2 linked regions of the Pirellula sp. SH-Sr6A genome follow. The protein of the gene in region 2 binds, or shares a complex with, the protein of the main gene of each other region. Links are inferred from orthologs where the notes say so. Each region holds a gene or a part of one and is shown on either strand. Other genes may lie near its edges.

Region 1 (3,514 bases), 2.1 Mb from region 2 along the record:
TGGCTGGGAGACTGTAACGCCATTCGTGGAATTCTGTGACCTGTTTCTGGTCATGAGTGTCCAAGCGGGATTTGGCGGGCAAGCGTTCAATCCGATTGCGTTGGAGCGGCTCTCGCAGTTGCACGACCAGTACGGCGATCGTTTGTTGTTGGAAGTTGATGGTGGTGTCAATGAAAAAACAATCGGTTCCTGCGTTGCTGCTGGGGCCGATTTGCTAGTGGTGGGGTCTGCGTTGTTCAAGCAGCCGGACTACTGCCAAGCGATCACTCGATTGCAAGCGGCGTACTCCCCATGAGCGGCCGCATTTCGTTCCTCTCTGGATTGATTGTATGTGTAATGTTGTAGTGGTACGCCCTGGGGCCACTGTGTTCGATGAACAAGAACGAATCAAGGGAAGTCTGGATATTCCTCTCTCGTCGCATGGGTTGGAGCAAATCCAACGTGTCGCGACGGAACTGGAGCGATTGCCTATTGCTCACGTCTATTGCGGTCCTTGTGAATCCGCGCAGGAGACTGCCAAGGAGATCGCGGACCACTCCAAAGCGAAGTGGAAGGTCTGTGATTGCTTTGCCAATTTGGACCATGGACTTTGGGAGGGAAAGCGGATCGACGAAGTGAAGCGTCAGCAGCCGAAGTTGTTCCGCCAGGTTCAAGACAATCCTCGAGCGTTCTGTCCACCGGGCGGGGAAACGATTGACGAGGCGGAGGCTCGCGTTTCAAAATTGCTAAGCAAGCTATGCAAAAAGCACGCAAATGAGACAATTGCGGTCGTCGTTTCCGAGCCGCTCGCTACGTTGGTAGCGAACAAATTGATGGAAACCGACATCGACGATATGTGGGAGTCGGAGTGCGATAACGGGAGTTGGGAATTGATCGACGCAGATACGCATCAGTGTGTCGATTCCGATTCTCAGGTTTCTGGATCGCTAACCGATGGGCAGCAGTCAGCGATGGGCGATTCGAACGCCCTCGCAGGATCATCCTCGCACACCAGTTATATTCGGCCTGAATACGCGACATGAGCACTTTAGAGAACGAATCCAAGCAAGCGAGCCGACGTGGCGTACCTGAAGGTCTTTGGATCAAGTGCGCCGGGTGCAACGAGACGATCTACCGCAAAGAGGTAGAACGGAATTTGAATGTTTGCCCCAAGTGCAACTATCACATGTACGTTTCGGCTTGGGATCGCATCTCGCAATTGCTCGACGAGAATACCTTCGAGATCTGTGATGAGAGTGTATTGCCGACAGATCCCCTCTCCTTCTCGGACAAAAAAACCTACGCGCAACGACTTGTCGATGAGCAAACCCGCACGGGGTTGACCGATGCAGCTGTTTGCGGGACTGGGATGATTCGCGCCCGCCGGGTTGCGATTGCTATCACCGATTCGGCCTTCATTATGGGGAGCATGGGATCGGTGGTGGGGGAGCGTTTGACTCGGCTGATTGAGCGTGCCACCGAACTGAAGCTTCCTTTGATCATCGTGAGCGGGTCTGGCGGTGGAGCCCGGATGCACGAAGGGATTCTGTCCCTGATGCAGATGGCCAAAGTATCCGCGGCGCTCGCGAAGTACCATGCGAATGGCGGGCTATATATTAGTGTCCTCACCAACCCCACGATGGGTGGCGTCGCCGCCAGCTTTGCCAGCCTCGGTGATTTGATCTTTGCAGAACCCAAAGCCCTGATCGGGTTTGCGGGCCCCAGGACGATCAAAGCGACGATTCGAATCGAATTGCCGGAAGGGTTCCAGACGAGCGAGTTTCTGTTGGAGCATGGCTATGTCGACCGAATTGTAGAGCGCAAACGTCTCAAGACCGAGATCGCGACCGCCATCGACTACTGCGGGAAACTGTAGTTTTTTTGGCCTTGGCCTCCTGCCTCCGGATCTGTCGTTCTCACCACATCCTTCGTGATAATTCCTAGCCAAGTGTTCTTTCTTTTTGATGCTTGGTCGCCCACACAACGCAGTCGCGAAGGGTTACCCCATGTGGCTTGCCATATAGCAAGCTCGTGCACCGACGTTGGGGTCAGTCCAGCAGCAAGCCTCGTTCGTAGAACCGACGCAGTATTTGTTTGGTGGCTTGTTTCTTTGGGTAAAGCACACATCCGCGTCCCCGTGGGCTCCACGGAGCAAGTTCGGCGAAGTGACGTTGAATCATGGCGAAAAGATTGTGTTGATACAGCACGCTCTCTCTCGCCGTACGCATTGCGTCGAAGCGACGCTCCGCCAAATTGTTCCTGATCGCATCGCGAATGCGGTGGATCGACTCCTCGGGCCGATACATATCGATGCGAAGAAACGATTCGGTCGGAAACAAGTCGTTCACGTGTCGGCTTCCGGAGTAGATGGGGAATGCCCAGCCGAGATAGCTATCCACCAGTTTCTCGGAGACATAGTAATCGGAGTGGTCATTTTCGAGAACGATATGGTACTCGTAGGGATAAATCGCCTCGGATTTGTCCTGCATCGACCGGATGCCTCGTCCAAACACATGGAGATCCTGGCCCATTGCATCTTGGAGCATCTGAACGAAACGCAATCGTTCTCGGTGATCCGGTGTGGTCGTTTTGTTGCTGGCAATGACGCTGATTCGGTAGGGTTTCGCGGGTGGCGGAAGCTGTGCAAGTTCGTCAAAACGCAGGATATCGCCGTGGGTGTCCCCTGGCCAAAGCCCGTAGTACCACGGCTGCCCCTCATGTCCCAGCGATTTTTTGGGATGGGATATCGATGTGTGGCTCGTGCGAATCGCACCAAACTGATGCGTGTAACGAGGGCGATAGGTCCGCAGGGAAGGGGGTTCGCCCGTCACTAGCAAGCAATGCGATCTGGGGCATGGAAGCCGAAGAGTTCCAGGCAGATCGTCGTAGACCACGCACCCAAAGAGATGGGGGTGCGTGGGATCCAGTGTAAATTCGAAGCGATTCCAGTCGATTGGAGAACTTGGAATCTGACGCAGAAAATCGTAGCCGACGTAGGTGGATGAGAACAGAAGGACGGGACGCGTCATCAATCCACCTTCCAATGGCAAGTTATCGCGAAGGGGGTAGGTTTAGGCCAACGCGGGATGCGCCGCTTCGAATGCGCTGATCATGCTCTCATTTTCCAACGTCAAGCTGATATCGTCCAGACCGTGCAGCAAGCAATGGCGTCGGAATGGCTCGATCTGGAACGTTGCTTCAAATCCGTTTCCATCGTTCACCGTGCAGTTTTCCAGGTCGACGGTAAGCGTGTATTGCGGATTCGCCGCGTGCCTTTGGAACAAGGCTTCGACTTGTTCTTCGCTCAGTTGAATCGGGAGGGTACCGTTCTTAAAGCAGTTGTTGTAAAAGATATCCGCGAACGAAGGAGCGATGACGCATCGGATGCCGTAATCGTCGATGGCCCAGACCGCGTGCTCTCGCGACGAACCGCTGCCGAAGTTGCGTCGTGCGACCAGGATGGACGCAGAAGCATTACGGGGGAGATTCAATTCGAAGTTGGCATTTGGTGAGCCATCTTCGTGGAATCTCCAGT
Region 2 (8,282 bases):
GCAATCGCGTTTGTACAGAGACCGGCATGTCTCCGATTTCATCGAGGAACAGCGTGCCCCGATGCGCCTTGCGAAAGACCCCCTCGCGATTGCGATCGGAACCAGTGAATGCACCTTTCACATGGCCGAATAATTCGCTCTCAATCAAGTGTTCCGAAAGAGCCGCCGTGTTGACGGCGATAAAAGGACCGGTGTTGCGAGGACTGAGGCGATGCAGTTCGCGCGCGACCAACTCTTTGCCCGTACCGCTTTCACCCCGAATAAGGATGGGTAGTGAAGTGGAAGCGGCTTTGCGAATCTGATCAAAGACTCGGTGCATCGAAGGGCTAATGCTCAAGAGCGCGCCGAGAGACGGAATTGAGTCTAGCTGCGATTGCAGTTCCAGGACGCGCGCCTCCAGTTGCCATCTTCGTTGGCTGCGCGCAACGATTGTTCGGATATGGTCGAGGTCGTAAGGCTTGACCAGGAAGTCGGAAGCTCCGCGACGGATGCATTCGACGGCGATGTTCACACTGTCGTTGGCCGTTACCACGATGATCTCTGGGAGTCGCGAAGGTGGTGAGTCCCGAAGAGCATCGAGTACCCCCAATCCGTCTTGAACAGGCATGTTGAGGTCGAGAAAGACTAGATCGGGCTGATTCTCGTGGATCTTCTCAATGGCTTGCCCTCCATGCTCGGCTTCCAGGACCGTGCGAGCATCGTTTCGTATAGCGCGATGGAGCGCGTAACGAGCGGTGGGATCATCTTCAACGATCAGGATCTTCATCATGCGCATGCCGGGCTTGAGGGGGGAAGCGGATCTAGTTTACACCGCCCACGTCCTGCACATGGAGCCATTTCATGGAACCACGTCAATTTGTCACTGCGCATGGGGTTCGATGCTCGATCCGAGATTTGGTACTGTTGTCCCAACGTCGAGAGCATCGCTTGCAAGGGTCTCGTTGATCGTCCCGAGTTCGACAAGTCTCGCGATGGGAGAGGAATGGTTGAACAAGTTGCAATGAAAGGGCGGGATGTCGATTCGCAAAAAAGCAACGACGAAGTGAGGTACTGGCCGCTTACGTCCCGCTGATCTCGAAATATGCTATAACGATCGCCGTTGAACCTTCCCCGTTTTCTCCCTTCACCATATCCCACCGGAGGCATCCAGTGCCAACTCCTGAGTCTACATCAGGTCCTGCTTCGACCTCGGATATCGCGTGGTGGAAACAGCTCAATGGCTACCATTGGTTTGTTTTCATCATGGCATCCTGTGCGTGGATGTTCGATTGTTTGGATCAGCAGTTGTTCATCCTCGCGAGGAACAATGCGGTCGTCTCGCTCGCGCCCGACTTGGATGCCAAAGCCTACGGTGGGTATGCAACGTCGATCTTTATCGCGGGTTGGGCGATCGGAGGATTGATCTTCGGTGCGGTGGGGGATCGTATCGGAAGAGCGAAGACGTTGGCTATCACGGTGCTGATGTATTCCATCAGCACGGGACTCAGCGCATTATCCAACAACATCTGGGAGTTCTTCGCGTATCGATTGCTTACCGGATTAGGTGTGGGGGGCGTTTTCGGGCTCGCGGTGGCCTTGATATCAGATAGTTTGCCGGAACATGTACGGTCGAAAGCGTTGGGATGGCTGCAAGCCCTATCGGCAGTCGGGAACGTTACGGCAGGGATGTGCAGTGTGGCGTTGGCCAAAATGGATCCAAACGTTTCCTGGAAGTATTTGTTTCTCATCGGCGCGACCCCGGCCTTCCTTTGCATCTTTATCATGGTTCGATTGCGGGAGCCCGAGAAGTGGGTGCGCGCCAAGCAAGCCAGCAAGGAGGTTGGGGGCAAGGCAATGGGATCCTACGCGAGCCTCTTTGGTGAACCCCGTTGGGCCAAACCCGCGTTGCTCGGGATGATCCTTTGCGTCGCGGGAGTCGTCGGCGTCTGGGGCGTAGGATTTTTTAGCCCGGAGTTGGTCGGAAGCGCGCTAGACAAATCGCTCCGAGAAGCGGGATTGACCGGAGCGGAATTGCAGGCAGAGAAGACCAAGTGGACGGCTTACGCGTTGATCATTCAAAACATCGGTGCGTTTTTTGGCATGCTCGCTTTCGCCCGATTAGCACAAGCCATCGGTCGCAAACCCGCCTTCTACATCGGAACCTTTGTGGCGATGGGCGCAACCATCTTCTTCTTTCAGTCTTTTAAAACCCGTGCTGACATTTGGATGAACGGAGTGATGGGCTTTGCCCAGCTGGCATTGATGGCAGGCTACGCGATCTATTTGCCAGAGCTTTTCCCGACGCGACTGCGGAGCACGGGGACTAGCTTTTGTTATAACGTCGGGCGTTTCATTGCCGCGACCGGCCCGTTTACGTTGGCCGTATTGCAATCCTGGTTGGGGGCCGCCGCCGTCGCCAAACTGCCGGAAGGGGCGGATGCGGCAGCCCAAGCCGCCGCAAAACTCGACGCGTTCCGATTCGCCGCTTGCTGCATGAGTGGTATCTACCTAGTCGCGTTGTTTGTTCTGCCTTTCTTGCCAGAAACGAAGGGCCAGCCTCTTCCCGAGGACTAGGGCGAGCAAAACAAGCGTGGCTCCGATGCCGAACCATCGGAGCCATCCCGACTTGAATACCGCGGTGGCATTCAGCGCGATAAAGCACAGGAAGCCGAGCGAGAGAGCGTGGTAAAGACGCGGTAGTCGCTCGTGCCGCTCGGACGCGAAAGCTGCCAGCACGGCGTCAAGGGACCAAACCGCCAGAAATGCGTAGTTGACATAGAGCCCGGCTCCCAAGGCGATTCCAAGCAGGTCCTGGGTTTGATCAGCCGTCGACTGGAATGCCTGTTGTTGCGATCCATTATGGAAGGTCAGCAAAGCGCCCAGGCTGTGCCAAACAGCGAGCCCCGCACCCAGCAGCCACATCGCAGCGACCGGTCGAGCCGAACGTTTCCCGCCGAGGGCTTCGATCGCGAGTACGGCAACGAAGAACGCCAACGAGGCTCGGATGGCCAGAAGGGCAGCGAATTGCCAAGGAGTTTCAGCGGTGGGTGCGACAGCGAGGAGCCAGAAACCGATTCGCATGGCCTTGTGCCTAGGGCTTCCGTGGGCGGAACGTGGACGGTATAAAACGTGGTCTTTTAAGGAACTATGACGGCAAGACGCAGCCCCGGGAATTCTAATCGAAGTCCGAGGAGGTGCGAACAGCTGGTCTCTATTCTGCTTACTGCACCTCCGGTTGAGAAACCTACCCATTTTGGATCCGAAAGGCCCTGTCCGATGACGGAATCGAGCAAAGCTGACGATGTGTTTGACATCGATCGCATCCGCAAATTGATCGAGTTGATGAAAGAACACGATCTTGGCGAGATCGATTTGCGTCAGGAGAACCAGCGCATCCGACTTTGCGGTGCAGGACATGGGCACCCGATTCTTGCCAGCGGGATGGCTTCCATGCCGATGATGGCCGCACCCGCTCCCGTAGCAGCACCCGCCGCTGCCATTGCACCTGCAGCGCCCGCTGCTCCTGCATCGGATGTCGATGGTCCTCACATCGAGATTATCAAATCACCGATGGTCGGAACGTTCTACGCACGTCCCAATCCGAATGCGAAGAACTTTGTCGAAGTCGGGTCGTCGGTTCAAACCGATACCGTCGTGTGCATCATCGAAGCGATGAAGGTATTCAACGAGATTCCAGCAGAAATACGCGGAAAGATCGTTCAAGTCCTCGTGAAGAACGAAGAGGCGGTCGACTACGGCAAGCCGTTGTTCAAAATCGACACAAGAGGCTAACTTTAACAAGCTGACGGAACTATGTTCAATCGTGTCCTAATCGCCAACCGCGGCGAGATCGCCCTTCGTGTCATTCGAGCCTGCAAAGAAATGGGGATCGAAACCGTTGCGATTTATAGCGAGGCAGATCGCGGTTCGCAGTATCTGGAATTGGCCGACCAATCGTTTTGCGTCGGACCTCCCAAATCGGCGGATAGCTACCTTCGCTTCGAACGCGTCATCGCGGCTGCCGAAGCCAGCGGTGCCGATGCCATCCATCCCGGTTACGGGTTCCTCGCCGAAAACGCGCAGTTCAACGAAGCCTGCCGCAGCTCGAACTTCGAGTTCATCGGGCCATCCCCCGAAGCGATGGAAAAGCTCGGTGATAAAAACACGGCTCGCGAAATGGCTGTCGCCGCGGGGGTTCCCGTCGTTCCCGGTAGCGATGGACTCCTGGATTCCGAAGCAGAGGCCCTGCAAGCGGCTCGGAAAATCGGCTTCCCCGTTTTGATCAAAGCCACCGCGGGTGGCGGTGGCAAGGGGATGCGCGTGGCGACCGACGAAGCCTCGTTGCAGACGTCTCTGTCCCAAGCCCAAACTGAAGCCAAGGCTGCCTTCGGGAACGCAGGTGTCTACCTGGAGAAGTACATCGACCGACCTCGACACGTCGAGGTGCAAGTCATTGCGGACCAACACGGAAATATCATTCACCTTCACGAACGAGACTGTTCGGTTCAACGACGCCACCAAAAGCTGGTCGAAGAAAGCCCATCCCCTCGACTCCCCGAGGCGACGCGCAAAGCGATGTGCGACGCGGCGGTTCGAATGGTGAAGCAGGCCAACTACCACAACGCAGCAACCGTCGAGTTCATTGTCGATCAGCAAGACAATTTCTACTTCATCGAAGTCAACGCTCGGATCCAAGTGGAACATCCGGTCAGCGAAATGGTTTCTGGCGTCGACTTGATCAAGTCCCAGATTCTGGTCGCTGCTGGCGAAAAGCTGCCGTTCTCCCAAAAGGACATCCAACCCATCGGTGCTGCCATTGAATGCCGCATCAATGCCGAGGATCCCGATCGCAATTTCCAGCCTTGCCCAGGTCGTATCGAAAAAATGTACATCCCTGGGGGCTTGGGAGTCCGTGTGGATTCGCACGCCCATCCTGGTTACACCGTTCCCCCTTACTACGATTCGATGATTGCCAAAATCATCGTCCATCGACCCACTCGCGATCAAGCGATCGAGTGCATGCTTCGCAGTTTGTATGAATTGCGAATCACCGGTATCAAGACGACAGCGAGCTTCCATCAAATCGTGTTGCGACAACCCGAGTTTGTCGAAGGCCGTGTGGACACGAAATGGGTGGAACGCGAACTACTACCACGAATCAAAGCTTAGAGAACCAAACCATGTGGACGATGCCGGCTACCCCTGAGAAGCTTTCCAGCAGCGTAATCGCTGTTCCTCCCATGGCTCGCAATGAGAAAGGGGTGATCTGCAAAGCGAACAACGCCAAGATCATCCAAGCCATCGAGGCGGGTGGAGTCCATATTTTCTTGTACGGTGGCAACGCAGTCTTCTATCACATCCGTCCGTCGGAGTACGCGGATGCTTTAGCGGTCCTGGCCGAATGCGCGTCAGCCTCCTCCCTCATGATCCCCTCGGTTGGCCCGACCTATGGCGTCATGATGGATCAAGTAGCACCGCTGCGCGACTTCAACTTTCCAACCGTCATGATCCTCCCGCAAAAAGAGATTGCGGATGAAGGCGGTATCGCGACCGGAGTACGACGCTTCGCCGAAGCGTATGGCAAGCCTGTAGTTCTCTATCTCAAACACGATCGTTGGTTGAGCCCTGAAACTGTCGGCAAATTGCACCGCGATGGGTTGATCAGCTGGATCAAATATGCTGTGGTCTTGGATAAGCCGGAACACGATCCTTACTTAAGGGAAGTTCTCGATGTCGTTCCATCGAATATCGTCATCAGCGGTATTGGGGAACAGCCCGCCATCATTCACATGCGCGATTTCGGCGTTGCAGGATTCACCAGCGGTTGCGTCTGCGTGGCCCCCAAACTTTCGATGGATATGCTGCGGGCCATCCAAGCGAAGGACTATGCGAAGGCGGAATCGATTCGCGAGATCTTCCGGCCTCTAGAAGATTTGCGAAACGGGATCCAACCGATTCGCGTTTTGCACCACGCGGTCGCAGGAGCTGGCATCGCGTCAACCGGTCCGATGCAGCCATTGCTCGGCGAATTGACCCCAGAACAACAATCCCTTGTCGAAGCCGCCGCCCGCGAACTCCGTTCCCATGCCTAGCCCTGGGCTGCCACCTCGAACACCCCATCGTACGTTGCGCTAGATCGCTGGTAACCGAACGCCAGCGCGATACCGGCCCATAGAGTCGCAATTCGCTTCTGCAAATTCACGCGACTCGTACGCACGTTGTTCGCAACAAGCTGATCTGTAACAGCTTTAGTTGTCCGAATAGACCTGCGTGCTTTCTTCTTTGATGACAGGAACCGGGCGATTCTTGCTCTTGAGTTGCGCTCGAACCACGTGCGTCCCTTCACGCGTGTGACGAATCGAGACGCGATAGACTTGCTGGTCCTTTGGCTGCATCGCTGGAATCGGCGCGAAAACGATCGCTTTCTGCGACGCTTGATGATTGACAGGTGCATGCACTTGTTCGGATCGCGATCCTTCGGGCAACTCCAGGACCAATTGCACTTCGCTGTCCATTCGCGTCCCCGTGTTGGAAACCCGAATGAGATAGGTCGTATAGCCATCGGTCTCGATTGGGTCATTGTCGTCCTCGATGGAGAACGCCAATTCGCTCTGTCCCTCCACTTGCACTTTCTTGTCGATCGGATCGGAATTCACACCGTCAGCAGACCCTTGCATACGAAGGACAAAATCTCCTTCTTGAACCGGGAGGAGAGCCACTTCCGTGGAAGCCATCGCGCCGGCTGCCAGTTCGGCGAGAGACCATTCCACAGCGTGCTGATCGGGCATGTAAGTCCCTTCGTTTGCCGCGCTGATGAACTCCATGCCTCGCGGAAGGTAAACGGTAAGTCCGACATTGTTGGCCATGGCGGTTCCGGTGTTCGAGATCGTCGCGCGATAGCTCGCTTGGCGTTCAAGGTATCGAAGGCGCGGACCTTCGAGTTGGACCGCAAGTTTCGGTAGGACCACGTCGATCGTCGCCGACGATTCGCAGACTGCTTGATTGGTCGAGATGGCCCGAACTTTATTGACTGCTTGGCCGGCCGAAACGGCGGTCAATTCGATCTCGACCCGTTCCGATTCTCCAGGAGCAAGATCGCCGAGGGTCATGCCGAGGGTAGAAACCCCCGAGGCATGCCGCATGTTGGCAGGAACATCTTCTTCCAATTCAACACCCCGCGCCGTTCCGGTCCCGGTGTTGGTCACTTCGATTTGAACGCGAACGGTTTCCCCTCCCAGAACCGATTCTGCGGCAGTCTGTTTGACAGCCAGTTTGGGGAGGGTGCTCATGGTTCGAACCGAGGCTTGCGCGGCAAAGGTGACGCTCGCAACCGATCCGAGCTCTCCCTCGGCTTCTGGAACAAGCTCGACCGTAAGGACTTGTTCGGCTCCGGCGGCAATCTCGCCGAGCTTCCATAGCAGTTTGCCGTTCCCGTCCACTTGTGCGGTGGGATTGGTGCGGACCAGTTTCGCACCGCGCGGCACTGCGTCGTGCACCGCTACGTCAAATGCGGTCGCGCTGCCGACATTGCGAACCAGAAGTGTGAAAGTCGCAGGCAATCCTACTTGGACCTCCGCCGGTGCTCGCTTCTGAATTTCCATGCTGGGGTTTTGTGCGCCGTCGAGGTGCCGCACACCCGGGGCAGGGCTAGCGAGCACGCTATTGGCCCCAACGGGAACAGCCGAAAGGGAGGCACTTTCGCCTCGATCCGACAACGAGCTTCGCGTGGATGCCGAAGGCATGGTTCCTGCTGACGAACGTGGGGTGGGCATCGGTTCTGGCACATCGGAAACCGAACGTGTTGCTGAGGATGAGCCGAAGCTCTCTGGGGCGAGGGGTGTTGCGAACGCATTGGTTGGAGATCCGAGCGGCGAGCTTGGCAGCGGCTGGCTCGGAAGGGATTGGTTGGGCAAGGTCGGTGGTTGCAGTCTCGCGGTCGCGGGCCCCTCTCCCGACCCCAATGGGTTCGATGATGAATCGGTCTCTAAACGACTGGATGCACCCGAGCTGGAAAGTTCAGGTGGCAGCGAGTTAGGCAACGAGTTCGTCAAAGGACTTGTCGTTTCGATGGAGGGAATCGACGAAGGGGTAGCTGTGCTGGGGATCGGCGAACTGGTTGGAGGGAGCGATCTTGGCGTGGAGAACGGAGAGGGCGAAAGATCGGATGGTACCACTGGGGACGCATCGCTCGGCAGCGCATTCGCGGAGGGGAACGTACGAGGTGTAGGTGCTCCGTCGGTCGACGTCGGGGTACCAGGCAAGGGATTGCTCGGAATAGGGCTAGGCAAAGGGGAGCCCGGGAG

The links. The genes of interacting proteins can lie anywhere in the genome.
Region 1: the proteins of accB (region 2) and accD are in contact, whole or in part, in a solved structure (PDB 8UXZ), measured with the Escherichia coli proteins. The link is inferred for Pirellula sp. SH-Sr6A from one-to-one orthologs.

The regions. Positions count from the first base shown.
Region 1 is NZ_CP011272.1:1,776,814-1,780,327, reverse strand. The notes cover bases 1-2,936. They hold accD (acetyl-CoA carboxylase, carboxyltransferase subunit beta), read left to right. Parts: upstream 1-1,018; coding sequence 1,019-1,855; downstream 1,856-2,936. Other genes in these bases: VN12_RS07020 (glycosyltransferase family 10 domain-containing protein), read right to left, coding at 2,028-2,936; VN12_RS07030 (histidine phosphatase family protein), read left to right, coding at 330-1,022; rpe (ribulose-phosphate 3-epimerase), read left to right, coding at 1-295. Also shown: more of VN12_RS07020, read right to left, coding at 2,937-3,008; leuD (3-isopropylmalate dehydratase small subunit), read right to left, coding at 3,051-3,514.
Region 2 is NZ_CP011272.1:3,881,863-3,890,144, reverse strand. The notes cover bases 2,204-5,013. They hold accB (acetyl-CoA carboxylase biotin carboxyl carrier protein), read left to right. Parts: upstream 2,204-3,255; coding sequence 3,256-3,771; downstream 3,772-5,013. Other genes in these bases: accC (acetyl-CoA carboxylase biotin carboxylase subunit), read left to right, coding at 3,793-5,013; VN12_RS14865 (hypothetical protein), read right to left, coding at 2,488-3,060; VN12_RS14870 (MFS transporter), read left to right, coding at 2,204-2,553. Also shown: VN12_RS14875 (sigma-54-dependent transcriptional regulator), read right to left, coding at 1-769; more of VN12_RS14870, read left to right, coding at 1,150-2,203; more of accC, read left to right, coding at 5,014-5,148; VN12_RS14850 (dihydrodipicolinate synthase family protein), read left to right, coding at 5,160-6,071; VN12_RS25875 (DUF11 domain-containing protein), read right to left, coding at 6,228-7,721; VN12_RS25870 (hypothetical protein), read left to right, coding at 7,720-8,282. UniProt on the Escherichia coli protein: This protein is a component of the acetyl coenzyme A carboxylase complex; first, biotin carboxylase catalyzes the carboxylation of the carrier protein and then the transcarboxylase transfers the carboxyl group to form malonyl-CoA.